DNA from 2 places in the Sedimentibacter sp. MB31-C6 genome. Region 2 is predicted to be linked to the other one. Evidence: riboswitches for the same ligand, from Rfam matches in the RefSeq annotation. Region 2 holds a riboswitch; the other holds the start of a gene.

Region 1 (8,419 bases), 1.4 Mb from region 2:
TACCATCTTTATAAGTATAACTTACAGGAACAGTATATGGATAACCGTCATCACCTATTACTCCTAGCACACCAGATGTACATGACTTTAGAATATCTACAGTCTTTTCTTCCGCTAACAATTGTTTTTTTCTTCTCATTTCTCTAAACATAATAATTTCTCCTCTCTTAATGGTAGCAGGTTCTATTCTCTCCCGAATCAATGTACCCACACTATAATTGTAACTTATTTCCACATTTAATGCAATCATGTAATTTTCTTCCGAGCCATAAAATCCATACCTCTTTATAATTACTGTTGCAATTGATATTTCCGGTAATATATAAACTTAGAAGCTGAAGAAGCGTAGCGACTGAAGCTTTAAAAATTTGCTCGGCGTCTTACTTATTTATACTATATAATGCAATCAGACACTGTGGACTTTTTATTGTATCCCTATAGCTTGACTATTTGCTAGGAGTCCTACATACACACAACTAAAGATTCCAACAATGATTTAAAGGTCCTCTTCCCTTTCCTATATTTAATCCTGCTTTTAAAGCACCTGTAATATACTCTTTTGAATTTTGTATACTTGTCTTAATATCATAACCCTCAGCCAAGTTACAAGCAATTGCTGATGAAAGTGTACATCCTGTTCCATGAGTGTTTTGACTTTCTATTCTTGTTTGTTCGTACCACATAAACTTTCCATTACAATATAACAAATCATCACTGCTGAAAGTTAAATGCCCTCCTTTAATAAGAATATAACCTGAATAACTTTCTGATATTTTAACTGCAGCTCTCTGCATGTCTTCCTTGCTCTGAATTTCAAAACCACATAGCACCTGAGCTTCTTGAATATTTGGCGTTATTACAGTCGCCAGAGGTATTAATTTGTTTATAAGCATTTCAATTGAATCATCCTTGCAAAGTTTACTTCCACTTGTAGCTACCATTACCGGATCAAGAACTATTTTTTTTGCTTTGTATTGAATAAGCTTATCGGCGATAACTGATATTATTTCTTTATTTGAAACCATACCTATTTTAACTGCATCAGGATATATATCAGTAAAAATCGTATCCATTTGCTTTGATACAAATTCTGGCGAAGATTCAAATACACCATATACTCCGGTTGTATTTTGAGCAGTCAATGCTGTTATAACACTCATACCGTAAACTTTGTGACTATTCATAGTTTTTAAATCTGCTTGGATACCTGCTCCGCCACTTGAGTCAGATCCGGCTATTGTTAATACCTTTTTCATTTTTTCACCTTCATTCTATTATTTTCTTTGTTAATTTTATAAGTTCAGATGCAGCATTTCTAATATTGTCCTGTGCAAAGATTGCTGATATCACAGATATACCAGATATATCTGTACCTGTTAGTTCAAGTACATTATCTTTTGTTATTCCTCCAATTGCAACAACAGGTACATTAACTGATTTACATATGTTCCTCAGTGTTTCAATTGAAACACTATCAGCATCAAGTTTTGTTGATGTATTAAAAACTGCTCCAACACCAATGTAATCCGCTCCGTTTTGTTCAGCCTTAACCGCCTCTGCCACTGTTTTCGCTGAAAGGCCAATTATTTTGTCATAACCTAATTTTTGCCTTGCTGTTATAATTTCTTCATCACTTTGTCCTATATGCACACCGTCTGCATTAACTAAAACTGCTATATCTACATTGTCATTTATGACAAATGGAATATTATATTTGTCAGTTACTTTCTTCACTTCTTTGGCTGTTTTTAAAAATTCTTCTAAACATAAGTTTTTTTCTCTTAATTGAATGAACGTTACTCCTCCTAATATTGCCTCTTCCACTATTTCAGGAAGTGTCTTACCATTTAACCATGTCCTATCTGTAATTGCATATAGAACTAATGATTTATTATTTAATTTCAAGTTTTGCACCTTCTTTCAGTATTTGAACATCTAGTTTACTAATATAATCTATTAAATGAGCCTTTAATAAAGATGTTCCATCGTCATTCTTTTTCATTTTTTCATAAGCAAGTTCACCACATAGTCCCATGGAACATACTGCAGCTGCTGTGGCTTCTAAAAAATTGCTCTTGTTGGCTCCGCAATAAGCACCAACTATAGAAGAAAGCATACATCCTGTTCCGGATATTTTACTCATCAAAGGATGTCCGTTTCTAATCAAATATGTTTTTGAACCATCTGTAACAATATCTATGGCACCAGTAACAGCTACGATTACAGAAAGTTTTTTCGCTAAAGATTTAATATATTTTACTGCTCCTTCTATATTGTCTTCGTTTAATGAGTCATCTTCATTTGCATCCACACCTCTTGTTTTATTTATGTTAGCCTTTCCTACTGTTTTTATTTCTGACATATTACCTCTTATAACAGTAAATTTCACTTCTTCTAATAGCTTAAAGGTGGTTTCTGTTCTAAGCTTAGATGCACCTGCTCCCACTGGATCAAGTATAACGGGAATACTTAGCTCATTTGCTTTTTTCCCAGCCTTAATCATAGACTCAACAGTCCTTGAATTTAATGTTCCTATGTTAATAACCAATGCATTGCATATTGATGTAATTTCTTCAACTTCTTCTATATCATCAGCCATGATGGGAGAACCTCCGCAAGCTAACAATATATTTGCACAATCGTTAACTGTAACATAATTTGTAATATTGTGAACCAAAGGTGTGTTGTTTTTAACATTTTTTAAAACTTCTGAAAACATATTAAATCTCCTGCTTATTAGATTTAAACTAAAAATGGGATTTACCAACATGTGGTATATCCCATTCACTTTCATAAACAGTTCCCTCCGTTGGCATTATCCAAATCAGGTACGGTCGAAACTTACAGTTTCCTCTCAGCCTATTCATAAGCTCCCAATATTTAGTTTATCTAAATATATCACTGTTTATTATTCATGTCAAGTTCGTTTACCAACGACTTTATACTATCAAACATCTTTATTTTCTTTAATGTTTTTATAAGCAACAATCCAAGCATTGCTCCCATGAAAGATGATGGAAGAAATAATGGAATATAAGTAAAAATCGAACTTTTCGGTAATCCATAAAATAATCTCATAAATGGATACGAAATAATAGCACTAATTATTCCAGTACCTATTACCTCTCCTAATACTGCCCAATATAATTTTTGAAATCTTTTGTACAGTAGGCCTGAAAAGTAAGCTCCCACTATAGCTCCGATAACCGCCAATATAGGTCGTCCATTTAGTATCATTCTCAATATTCCAATTATCAGTGCACATACAAAACTCCAAGCTGGTCCCAGAAATACAGCAGCTATTACATTTATAAAATGTTGAAAAGGTGCCATTCCAGGAATCCATACAAAAGTATTTAGTACATAACCCATACATGCCAGCAATGCTGTAAAAATTTTTTTTTTTAAAATAATACTTTTACTTTTTATCATTTTATCTCCTTTTTTGTTATTTTTATTAGATAGGATTATAGAAAAAGGCACGAAAAGAAGATTACACCCTCGGTGGTGTACCCCTTTTTATGCCTTTAACATAAAACATTTCATCTTGTTACTGTAAAATTGTTTTGTTCAGAAAATTATACGTTGAAACTTGGTGACTTTATTTTATTTATTATCACACATAAAATTAATGTAATAACTATTACTGGAACTGTACTTCCAATAATAATATCCATGTTTAACAACATTCTATATATGGCAAATCCTATAAGCCAAATAATAAAGTTTTTCTTATTCACGGACTTTTTCAGATTATCTTTTTTTAGAATATAGTAATCTGCAATCAACACTGCAATCATAGGAGAAAACACTGAGCCTATTAACAATAAGAAGTTTTCAAATTGTTCCACAGGCAATAAAATTGCAGTTACAGTGCCAACAATACACACCAGTATAGACATGTATTTTTCAGATAGTTTATTGTTAATTGTTTTTAAACTTACTCCTGCAGAATAAACATCTAAAAAAGTGGTTGTAACTGTTGAAAACAGTATTATTAGTACTCCAAGAATTCCAAATCCTGCCTTATACATGATAATAGCAATATCACTTTCACCAGTAAAAATCGCTGCTCCTAAACCGATAGTATACATAAATACACTTCCAAAAAAATATGTAATTACACTTACTTTTGTTGCGATTAATGGATGCTTTGCATCCTTGGTATAATCCGAGATCAAAGGTAACCAAGAAAGAGGCATTGCTATAGACAGTTCTATTGCTGCACCTAAACTCAATTGCCCATTAATATGTGTTAATGGACCTCCTTTAAAAACTGTGAAACCTAATAAAATTGTTAAAATAAACAATCCTCCCACGGCAACAACATTAACCTTCTCCAAATTTTTAGGACCAATAATCACCCATGCAAGAATTACTGCTCCAATTATACTGCATAACAACAAATTAGTATGCGTATCAATAGTTGTGTTTAGCATAATACTCATTGCTCTTGCACCTTGTATTATCATTACTGAAGTCCATCCCATAAGCTGTAGAACATTAAGCAGTGCAAAAAAATTTCTTCCTCGATTCCCAAATGATAATCCAACTGATTCCATTGAAGATTTTCCACTTTTAGCACCTATCATTCCAGCAAAAAACAGAAGAACACACCCTATAATGTGGCCAACTAGTATAGCAATAAACCCTTTTGCAAAACCAAGAGATGAAAATAATGTTCCTGTAAAAATTTCCGCAATGGATACTGATGCACCAAACCACAATAAACCATTGCTAAATGTTGATGTTTTGTAACTTTCCATATTTCTATCCTTTCTAATAAAAATGGGATATACCAACAATGTGGTATATCCCATTCACTTTCATAAACAGTTTCCCTACGTTGGCATTATCCAAATCAGGTACGGTCGAAACTTACAGTTTCCTCTCAGCCTTTAAAAGCTCCCGAATTATTTAGTTCTGTTAATTTAATATATCATTGATTCTTTTTTGTGTCAAGTAATATGTATTGTAAAGTAGTATTTTGTCAAATTTAATCTATTTCCAAAGTAATATTTCCAACTAATATGTAGACTCACTTTAGTATTATAAGAAAGAAATAGATATTTTTACTACTTATTTGGATTTTCCATTATACCTATGAATAGTGGTATTCCTGTTGTAACATCTACTATTCCATATAAAAATGGCCTATCAAAGACAACCTTTGAAAGTTCTGCAGGCATTGATGTAGTTTCCATTTCTACTGATGTTACCGCAGATGCTTCAGTTCCTTTTTCATCAACCTTTATAAATGTTTTATGTTTTACTTCACTGATAAATAAATCTTTTGTTAAATCTTCTTTCATCAGAGAAAAATCTGCATTACTATAATCAAAAGGAATTTCCATTCCTAAATTAACCAACTCATTTACCAAACTGTCTTCATAGCTGCTTTCAAATTTTGGTAATGATAGTTCTATATTTTTTATTTTTTTGCTGTTTATCAATTTTATAAAATCTAAAGCTGACAGACTGTTTATCATTTCTTTAGGAGTTTGATCTTCTTTTGGCAATAATCCAACAAAAGCAAACTGTTCATCTAAGTATGGCAATACAACTCCAGTTATGCCATTGCTTTCTACACAATCTATATTCCCTCTTCTATTCATGAAATCTGTTTCAACTTTACCAGTTGGTGCATTAAAAGTCTTCTTGAATGTTTTACTGTTTGCAAATTGTTCTTTCCAGTCTCCTTTAAAATAAATAGCGTTAATTAGATACATCATTGTGTTCTCATCTATTTCTCCAACTATTTTATCAATAGTATCATTCGTTGCTTCTTTAACCCAATTATTAATCTCATCAGATGCATTCCTATCACTAAAATCTAAACTTTTTACATATGCAGAATAATAATCCGCATTGGTTTGCAAAAATTTTTTATTTGCTTTAAAACCTTCTCTATACCAAATTGAATTATCAATTGAAAGCTCAGCAATTCTATTATCTGACATTAATGAAACCATCCAGTCACTTAATCCTAAATTTAATTCTTCAATTGTAATGTCTTCTACTTTTAAAGCATCTAGCATTTGCTCTTTAGTATCACCATTAGCTCCATTTAATGTCATAGCTAATGCAAAATAAATAGATGGTGCAGAAATCATTATATTACCTTCATTGTTGGAGCTTTCTTTAAAGAAGTTCCAAGTAAAATTCAAAATAGCTTGGTTTAATTTTTCTTCCATTTGCTCTGGTATCCTATCTTCATTGTTGGATACAATTCCCTTCATTAAATCATTAGAAACATTTAAGCATCCTGTTAAAATCATTGTTGATATGAGCAATAAACATATTAGTAATCTAATTTTACTTTTCATGCAAAAAACCTCCCTTTAATATTTTAGACGATTTCCATACAGCAATGTTCCTAACTATTAAATATATAGATAAGTTGTTACTTAAGCATCTGATTATTTTTGAAAAAATCCTCCCAAGGATCTGGACCACTAATCCTTAAAAGCGCATCATTCATATTGATACCGTCAGGGGCAACTTTATTAAGCTCATCCCATCTAATGGGCATTGTTACTTTGGCTCCTTTTCTAGCTCTTAGAGAATAGGGAGCAATACTAGTAGCTCCTCTGGCATTCCGAATCCAGTCGATGAATATTTTGTTTGTACGCTTAGATTTTCTAACATTACTTGTATATCGCTCTGGCCACTTATGCTCCATTACTTCTGCAACTTGCTTTGCAAAGTCATGAAATTTTTTCCAAGTGACCGACGGTTTTAATGGTACAACTATATGATACCCTTTGCCACCACTAGTCTTAAGGTATGAATTAAGTGAAAGTTCATCAAGAATACTCTTTATATCCTCTACGCCTTTACGTACCCTGCTTAAATCCATTCCTTCATCTGGATCCAAGTCAAATACCATCATATCTGGTCTTTCAAGCTGATCAACACGGCTTCCCCAAGTATGAAACTCCAGTGTACCCATTTGTGCTTCAGATATAAGACCTAATATATTCTCAATATAAAAGTAATCTTCTGCCTCTTTATTACTGTTAATAAGAGGTATTGTAATTATACCTTTGCTGCCTAAACCTGGATGTTTTTTATAAAAGCAATTCTGTGACACGCCTTTAGGACAACGAACAATACTTAATACCCTATGACCCACATAGGGAAGCATTCGTTCTGAAACCTTTGAATAATAACGAATTACATCTTCTTTCGTAATCTCAAGGTCATTAAATATTATCTTATTAGGACTTGATATTTTCACCCCTTCAATAACAAGGTCCTTTGAATTAATTTTAACAGGTTTTTTAACTTCTTGTATAGTTGATTGAAGCTCTATCTTACCCACAGCTTTTTCTCTTTTTATTTCTTTAGGATTCTTATCAATACGTAAACCTTTAAAGCTTGCTTGCCTTAATAAATTTTCCTTAGTCCATTCGGCAAACTTAATTTCAGCAACTATTTTAGGCTCAAGCCATGTAATGTTTTCGTTGGATTTAGATTTAGGAATAAGTACAAAAGGAGATTCAGTTTTTTTTAAGTTCTCAAATTTATCTTCAAGTATTTTCATGTCAGATTCGCTAATACCAGTTCCTGCACGTCCTGCATATACTAATTTATCTCCCTCATACACACCAAGGAGAAGTGAACTTACCCCCTTAGTTCTTTTATCAGAAAGCGAATAACCTCCGATAACAAATTCCTGCCTTTTGTCGCATTTAAGCTTTATCCAATCGCCATTCCTTGTTCCACTATAAATTGAATTAGCTTTTTTTCCTACTATACCTTCCATGCTTGCTTCACAGGCTGCAGTAAAACTTTCATTTCCGTATCCATTGACATAACGGCTGTAGTATAAATTTTTTGGAGCATCTCTCATCAAATATTCTAACTTTTCTTTTCTAGCAATTAAAGGATGGTTTCGTAAATCCACTCCATTTAACGCAAGAAGATCAAATATAATATATGTAAGATTTTTTACTTTTTTACTTTTAAAATAGTTCTGTAATGCCTGAAAATCCGTTTTACCGTCTTCATCAGTGATAACTATTTCCCCATCTAGAACCATAGCCCTTCCTTTGGCCAAGTCAATGAGAGCTGAAGCAATATCATAAAAATGCTTTGTATAATCATTTCCGTTTCTAGTTATTAACCTTGCACTGTTCTCTTCCACAAATGACACAATTCTGTAGCCATCATATTTCAATTCATAGAGCCAGTCCTCTTCCTTGGGAACCGACTTAACTAATTTAGCTAACTGAACCTCAACATTGTTAAAGGGATTTTTAGTAATTTTTTCATCTTCGTCTTTTTCAATTTCAATCATAGTTCGTCCGGTCCTTATACTAGTAATAAATTGGGATATTCCGTCATCATTTTTTACATGCTCATCTTTTTCCTTTAATAGAAGCCAATTATTCTTAGTTTCACCAGCTTTAATTTT
Region 2 (8,419 bases):
ATTATTGTACAAATAAAACAACATAAGTCCTAATAAAATAATTGCTTCAAATTCTTTTATTATTCCATCTATGGAACATGTTATCAATATTATTATATAAGAAATTAATGTTATGGATTTTAGCTTAAAATGTTCATCTTTAATAACTATATTTCCTAAAATTGATGAAATAGCTAAAACAAATCCAGTATTGCAAATTATTGAGCCTATTGCATTACCTACTGACATAGTAGTTTCTCCATGAATTGCCGCAGTAGATGAAACTATCAATTCTGGCAATGTAGTTGCCATACTAACAATTGTAGCTCCTACTAATACCTGTGAAAGCCCTAAATACCTTGATAATTTTACAGATGAATCTACAAAAATGTCACCACCCCTTACTAAAAAAAATATTCCTACTAAGAATAACATTGCTGATAATAACATAAATACCTCCATAATATGTACAACTACTTATTATAGAAATATGTCATTTATATAAAATAATGATTCTTTTAAAAAATAATATTTAGAAAATTTATAGTAAATATAGTATAATATTAATATTATTTATTACCTAAGTAAAAGAAACAATCTAAACTATTTAAACATATAAGTAGGAGGAATTATGATTAAGGTGGTTTCAAAAAGTATATTTTATGAAGATAAAATTGATAGTGCAATAAATCTTTATAAAGAATTATCAGAAAAATCCTTCATTATCGTTCAGGATGACATTTAGGGGACGCAAATTATATGCGTCCCGCAGTATGCATATCCTACATTTTTAATCGTTTATTTTAAACCTATCAAACAACTGTCTTAGCTGAGGTACTAATAAAATTATTACTGTAATTGCTGCTTCTGGCAAAATATAAGTCATATTATAAAATAAAGACCAGGATACTGCATTAAAGCCTTCTGCTGCATACATTCCCCAAAATACAATTCCAGATATAACAACTACAATATATCTTCCTATAACTCCTAAAATATATCCTTTTATTATTCCAAAACTTTGACTTCTAAGCATTCCTCCGATACCTATGGCGCCAAATGCAAGAGGATAATCCATAAATATCTGAATTGGATGAATAACACTTGGATTAATAATTAAATCTAGTAAGCCATATGCCATGCCTGCTAAAATCCCCTGTCTTGCTCCAAATAAGTAGCTTACTAAAAACAAAGCAAGCATTCCAAATGCTGTAATAGATCCTCCTTGTGGCATTCTAAACAATGTTATCTGATTTAATACAAAAGTAAGTCCTATAAGGATTGCTGTTTTAACCATGATAGATACATTGTTCTTTTTACCGCTAATTCTCATTATTAATATTAATAATAAAAATATTACTACTACGGTTGTAATCTGTCCTGGGACAGATTCAAAAAATGATTGTAATACTTCTTCTGACATAAAAAACCTCCCTATTTTCGCGGGAGGGGGCTTACTATTGCTACTTTTACGATCGTCTTCCTTTCGCCGGTACTAACCGGATCAAGTTATGAGGGTAATTCTCAGCTTTAAGCTCCCCTAGCGAATATTCTTATTTAATTCAAAAGAATTATATCATATTATCATGGATAACTCAATGTATTTAATTATTTAATTGTATTTAAATAAGGTGTTTTATAAAAACTTCTTTAATCTGTCTATATTGTCCTGCTCCAACTTTATAAATCTATCTGCAAGGTTTTTTATTTCATTATCTGCATTATTATATGCATTTAAGCTTTTAGAAATACCTGTAACTCCCATTGTATTGCCTTTAATCATCATATCGGCTATATGGGAAGGATTACTATTAATAAATGTATTTATACCAATGCTCATTTTTGCACTTAACTTATTTAATGTTGAAATGTCTTTAGGTTCATTATTTCTTCTAAGCATTTCTGAATAAGCCTCATTGGCTATTTCTTCATAACTTCTAAGTTGATATTTTAACTCATCGTAAATATTGTTGTCTGTAACTTTTGTTAGTATATTGTTTATTGTTTGAACCCCCATTTTTGCACCACGATAAATTTCAGATAAAAATTCTACAGTATTTTGACTATTATCCATTGTTACCTTAATTACCTCCAACTATTTTTTTATATTATTTGTAAAACAAATTAATTTAACCATGAAAAATTAATTTTCTAAAAAAGTTTCTATTACATTACTACTCACCATACTCATATATTTAATATTTAAAGGTACATTTTTGAATATAATCGAATAATATATATAAACATTATATAGTTTTGTAAGTGCTTTTTTTAAAGTGAAATATAACAGAAAGGAATGAATATGATAATGTTTAGAAATGATAGAAATAATGGATATTATGAAAGAGAAAGTTATGATCCTTTAGTTCCTTATATGCCTAGGGACCCAAAGGTTGGATATGGATATGTTCCTTACCAGGTTAACCCAAAATATTATAGTGATTTAGCAGAAGCTCATTATTATGGAACGATATATCCAGAATTGGTAACTCCATATTTACAATATATAAGTAGAGAGGTGTAATAAATGAATTGCAATAATAGAAATCAAGTTTTAAGTGAACAACAAGCTATGCTCCAAAACTTACAGCAATTACAATTTGCAGTTAACGACCTAGCTCTTTTTCTAGACACTCATCCAAATGATCCAGTTGCATTATATAGACACAAACAATACAGCACGCAGTTAAAACAGCTTAAAGATATCTACGAAAATCAATATGGACCTTTATGTCTTTACAGTGTTGAAAGAGGAGACTCCTGGCGTTATATTGATGGGCCATGGCCATGGGATACTAGATATGATATGAATAGAAAGGATTGGTAATTAGTTATGTTTATGTATGAAAAGAAATTACAATACCCTGTAAGGGTAACTAATAGAGATGTCAATATGGCTAAAGCAGTTTTAAACCAATATGGTGGACCCGATGGAGAATTAAGTGCAAGTATGAATTATTTAACTCAAAGGTTTAGTATGCCTTTAAATGCGACTAAAGCACTATTAACTGATATTGGTACTGAAGAACTCGGTCATATGGAAATGGTTGCAACATTATTTAAAAAGTTAATAGAAGGAGCTAGCAAAGACGAATTAATAGCTGCTGGCATGGGTGGATATTATGCTAATCATGAAACTTGCCCATTCTTATTAGATTCAGAAGGTGAACATTGGGAATCTAAGTATACTCAAGCGAAAGGAGATCCAATAGCAGATTTATACAACGACCTTGCAGCAGAACAAAAAGCAAGGGTAACCTATGAAAATCTAATTGCTTTAACAGATGATCCACTTGTAAAAGACACGTTAAGATTTTTGCGGGAAAGAGAAGTAGTTCACTTCCAAAGATTTGGCGAAGGTTTAAGATTAGTTGAAGAATATACTGGTAGCAAGAGATTTTATTAAAAATAATGCCTATGACTCCATAGGCATTATCTTTTAAACATTTGCTGATGTTTTTTTCATGTAAACTTTTATTGCATAAATTATCGGAGGAATAAATATTAACTGTATAATAATTCCTGGTAATCCTATAATTATAGCGCTCTTGACAAACATTAAAGCATTTAATTTTACACCAAATAATTGTACTAACACAGCAACCGTTAATCCAGCTATAACCCTTCCTGATAACATAGCCATTATTAAAGAAGGTATTAGAGGTAATTTTAATTTTCTTGTAGCTAAAGATGATATAAAACCATAGGTACCCAATTCAAATGCCATTATAACAGCCATAGGAAACATAACAGGCATTCCTGTCAATAATCCACTTATTATCGGTGTAATAATTCCTAATAATAATGCTAACTGTGGTGATAATAAAAAACCAGCTATTAAAACAGGTATGTGCATAGGTAAAACAATTGAACCCACCATTCCAAACATATGAAATATCATTGGTAGTATTATACCACTTGCAAGCAATAATCCACTTAATACTAATTCCTTTGTTGTAATTTTACTGTTCATATTTATTTCCTCCTTAACAATAAAAAATAACCCTAAAAGTTTCTTACTCCTTAAAACCTTCATGGTTATTTTTCTTCTAATATTTTATTATTTTAGTTTCATTATTAACGTTCTGACGATTTCTGTATTTTTTCTAAGAATTCAGATATTCCTTTTAACAACTCATCTATGTTATTTACCTCATGTGATATTGTTTCTACCGGACACATCCCAGTTTTGTCTCTATTTTTAATAAAAGGGGTACGTTCATCATACTCATATATTATATTAGTATCTTTCAATATGTTAACAGCATTGTCAGAAATCAATTTTGTTTTTAGCTGTTTTATTTTTGCATGAACACAAAGCATAGATGCTGCTTTTCCAGTTACCCTATCAGCAACGCTTGAACCTTCAAGTTCACTTTTAAGCTCTTCAAGAGCTATATACAAGGGCTTAATCCCTTTTTCGTTGCTTGTAAAAAGAATGCTACCATCCTTAACTATTACCAATGAAAGCCTTTCCTTTTCAAGAAATTTAGCAGCTATTTCAATATCTACCATTAAATATACTCCTCATACGTAAAACTCATCATACAAATATAAATTACAAAATCTTTCATAAGTTTATAACATTATAACTTTCTTGTAAAGTATTTTTTATTATTTTTTGTAATTTAGTAAATATTACTACTAAATTATTATAAATTTTCAAATGTTTTTACAGCATGTTTTAATTTTTCTACTATAGGCAAATTATACGGACATTTTTTTTCACATTTACGGCAACGTACACAAGCATCTGCTTTAACAGGTAATGTTTCATATCTGCTTTTACCGTATTCTTCTAAATTGTATCTTGTAACATATCCTTCAAAAATAAATACATTTGGTATGTCAATTCCTTCTGGACATGGCTTACAATAACCACATCTTCGGCAGAATTCATTACCAAGATCCTCTATTTCTTTTTTAATTTCTTTCTTTTCTTCTTCAGTTAAAGGTGATATTTTTTCTCCTATTGAAGCATTTTTTGATACCTGTTCTACTGAATCCATCCCAGGTATTGCAACAGTTATTAAATCACTATTTATTATATATTTCAAAGAAAGATCAGGTTTACCAAACGCACCTCCTGCTATTGGCTTCATTGCAATTGTTCCCATTCCTTTATTAAGTGCTTTAATAAACAACTCTTCTCCTTGAGATTCAACTGGATTAAATGGGAATTGAATTGTTTCAAATTCATCATTTTCTATTGCTTCTAATAGTATCTCTCTAATATGGCCTGTAATACCGATATGCTTTATTAAACCTTCTTCTTTCGCTTCAATTAAAGCCTTTAGTGCACCATTTTCTGACAATATAGAATCTAATTGCTCTTTTTTGCTTACATTGTGAACTTGATATAAATCTATATAATCTATATTCATTGTTTTTAAACTTTCTTCTATAGATTGCTTCATTGATTCATAGGTATAACTCATAGCTTTAGTTGCTATATAAAAGTTTTCTCTACCCACAACCTTCAAAGCATTTCCAATATATCCTTCACTTATTGTATATCCTCTTGCAGTATCTATAAAATTAATTCCTTTATTTTTACATTCTAAAATGATTTTTGTAGCTTCATCTTGATTAACTCTTTGAATTGGTATTCCTCCAAAACCAATAACAGACACTTTCATTCCTGTATTTCCCAATAATTTCTTTTCCATTTATCAGACTACTTCCTTCCTATCAATATTTATTAATATTATATAATAGATATCATATTGAGTCAATCTTCGTAAAAATAGATATTCTTGACAAAAGAATCACCCCATAATTTAATTATGGGGTATATGTGTTTTGGAAGAAGATTGAAAAAGTATTATCTACTATAGTTATTTCCTTATTCCTTTGATTTATTCATATATTTATTTTTATTTAATAAAATTGAATAAGTAGAAATTCAGTTGGTGATATAATGAGAAGAAGAAATTTAATAATTTTAATCCCTATTTTTATATTATATATATTAATTTTTAGATTCATTTATTTAGAGGATGGTTTATCAACTATACTTTCTGTTTGTATACCTATTTTTTTAGGATTATTTTTAGCAACTATACTAAATCCTATATTAGTTTTTTTACAAAATAATATTGGTATTCAAAGCAGGTGCTTCGCTGTACTGTTAACTTACACAATATTCTTTGGTGTTATTTCATTAGTTATAGTTATTATTACACCTAGCATAGTTGATAGTATATCTCAACTATTAAAAGATATACCTAAATTATTTTATGTTGCTAATAACTTTCTTCTAAACTTAAGTGAAGAATATGCTTTTTTAGAAGGTACTGATACGTTATATAATTTACTTTTAAAATATTTATATGACTTTTCTCAAAGATTTTCATCTGTGTTATCTGCATTTTTAAACTTTGCTATAGACAAGGTTATAAATGTTATTATAGCTGTTGGTAATTTACTTCTTGCAACTATTATTTCAATATATATACTGATAGATAAAGAAAACTTAGAAAAATGGATATCTAATTTATGTTACAGCATTTTTGAAAGAAAAAATGCTAAGGAAATAATAAAATATGGATATAGTTTATATAATAATATTTCTAATTTTATTGTAGCAAAATTAATAGACTCTTCTATAACTGGTGTAATGATATTCATTGGCTCAAAATATATTATTAAGACCCCCTATCCTATAATTGATGGTATAATAATTGGAACAACAAATATAATTCCTTACTTCGGTTCATTTATAGGTGCTATACCAATTGTCCTAATTAATTCTTTATATAATCATCATAAAGGTTTTTTAATATTAATAATGATACTTATAGTACAAGAAATAGATGGACTTATAATTGGCCCTAAAATAATGAGTAATAAACTTTCAATTAAACCAGTTATAGTAATTATATCTTTAATACTAGGTGGTGGTTTATTCGGTCCTATGGGATTATTACTGGCAACTCCCGTTGCTGCACTTATTAAAACTTCTATAGATGCCTATATTAAATATCAATTATCTGCAAAAAAAATAATAAAATCAACAATTGTGGATAAAGCTGTTGACAACTGCCTAAAAAAGCTATAAATTTGTGTATAACTTAAATTATTTATTTTTTTAGCTGTGCATAACTTTAACTTATATTAACGGAGATAACGATGTGGAATGATAAAAGATATCATACTTTAGATTATGAATTAAAAAAAATATTTGGAGAAAAGGCTATAAAACTGTCATTAGATGGAAATTTTACATGCCCAAATAGAGATGGTACTATAGGTAGAGAAGGCTGTATTTTTTGCAGTGAAAAAGGTTCTGGAGATTTTAATTCAGATAGAAATAAATCTATATCAGAGCAAATAGAAGAACAAAAATTAATTATGTCGAGAAAATGGAAAAGTAATACTTATATAGCTTATTTTCAAAGTTACACTAATACATATGATACTGTTGAAAACTTGAGGATAAAATTTAATGAAGCACTTAACAATCCAAGTATTCGAGGTTTAGCTATTGCTACACGACCAGATTGCATAAATGAAGAAATTGCAGACTTCCTAGAAGAATTGAATTCAAAAACATTCTTATGGATAGAATTAGGGCTTCAAACTATTAATGATGATACAGCAAATTTTCTAAGAAGAGGCTATAAATTAAAGCAATTTGATAAGGCAGTGCACCTTTTAAAAAAAAGAAAAATTAAAATTGTAACACATTTAATTATCGGACTACCCAATGAATCTAAAAAACATATACTTTCATCTGTAAAATATATTTCTAAATTAGATATTTGGGGTGTTAAACTTCATATGCTTCATATTTTAAAAAATACGGATTTAGCTAATTATTATATAAAAAATCCCTTTAAAATATTATCACAGGAAGAATATATAAATGTTATCTGTGATGCTTTAGAACTCTTGAATCCACATATTACAATACATAGATTAACAGGTGACGGAAAAAAATCTGATTTAATAGAACCTGTTTGGACTTTAAATAAATTGAAGGTGCTTTCAGATATAGACAAAGAATTAAAAGAAAGAGATAGCTTTCAGGGCAAGTATGCTGCATTGTAATTGTAATGTAATACAGAATTAAGCTTTTTATACTATAATTGTATTAAATGGTACTATATTTTTATAGTACTTTTTATTTAATTATTGACTAATTATTATATTTGAAATTAGGTGAAAATATGAAAAAGTTATTAAGTTTACTTATAATTTTAATATTTGCTTTTTCAGCTATTGTTAATGTATATGCTTATAGCTTTCCTGATATAAACAACGATCCCATATTGATCGAAGCAGTTGATGTTCTATCTAGCTATGGGATAATTCAGGGTTATCCTGACAATAATTTTATGCCAGATAAAATTGTATCGAGAGCAGAAATGGCTAAAATTGTAACTATAGCTTCAGGGTATTCTGAGTATTCTAAAAATATGACTTCAGTTTATGATGA

What was found. Region 2 has a riboswitch for thiamine pyrophosphate ahead of thiT (energy-coupled thiamine transporter ThiT). Riboswitches for the same ligand answer to the same signal wherever they lie in the genome.
Region 1: another riboswitch for thiamine pyrophosphate. It lies ahead of cytX (putative hydroxymethylpyrimidine transporter CytX); the one in region 2 lies ahead of thiT (energy-coupled thiamine transporter ThiT).

The regions. Positions count from the first base shown of each region.
Region 1 is NZ_CP142396.1:49,010-57,428, forward strand. Features, by position in the region: gene U8307_RS00235 (pyridoxamine 5'-phosphate oxidase family protein) at 1-151, opposite strand, end outside; gene thiD (bifunctional hydroxymethylpyrimidine kinase/phosphomethylpyrimidine kinase) at 477-1,256, opposite strand; gene thiE (thiamine phosphate synthase) at 1,267-1,914, opposite strand; gene thiM (hydroxyethylthiazole kinase) at 1,892-2,719, opposite strand; gene thiW (energy coupling factor transporter S component ThiW) at 2,899-3,432, opposite strand; gene cytX (putative hydroxymethylpyrimidine transporter CytX) at 3,579-4,766, opposite strand; TPP riboswitch at 4,821-4,922, opposite strand; gene U8307_RS00265 (serpin family protein) at 5,076-6,326, opposite strand; gene ligD (DNA ligase D) at 6,404-8,419, opposite strand, start outside.
Region 2 is NZ_CP142396.1:1,472,448-1,480,866, reverse strand. Features, by position in the region: gene U8307_RS07065 (calcium/sodium antiporter) at 1-429, opposite strand, end outside; gene thiT (energy-coupled thiamine transporter ThiT) at 770-1,402, opposite strand; TPP riboswitch at 1,443-1,531, opposite strand; gene U8307_RS07055 (hypothetical protein) at 1,616-2,053, opposite strand; gene U8307_RS07050 (spore coat associated protein CotJA) at 2,282-2,503, shown strand; gene U8307_RS07045 (spore coat protein CotJB) at 2,507-2,806, shown strand; gene U8307_RS07040 (manganese catalase family protein) at 2,813-3,385, shown strand; gene U8307_RS07035 (ECF transporter S component) at 3,419-3,952, opposite strand; gene U8307_RS07030 (DUF1893 domain-containing protein) at 4,057-4,494, opposite strand; gene U8307_RS07025 (aldo/keto reductase) at 4,632-5,648, opposite strand; gene U8307_RS07020 (AI-2E family transporter) at 5,900-7,039, shown strand; gene U8307_RS07015 (TIGR01212 family radical SAM protein) at 7,111-8,031, shown strand; gene U8307_RS07010 (S-layer homology domain-containing protein) at 8,151-8,419, shown strand, end outside.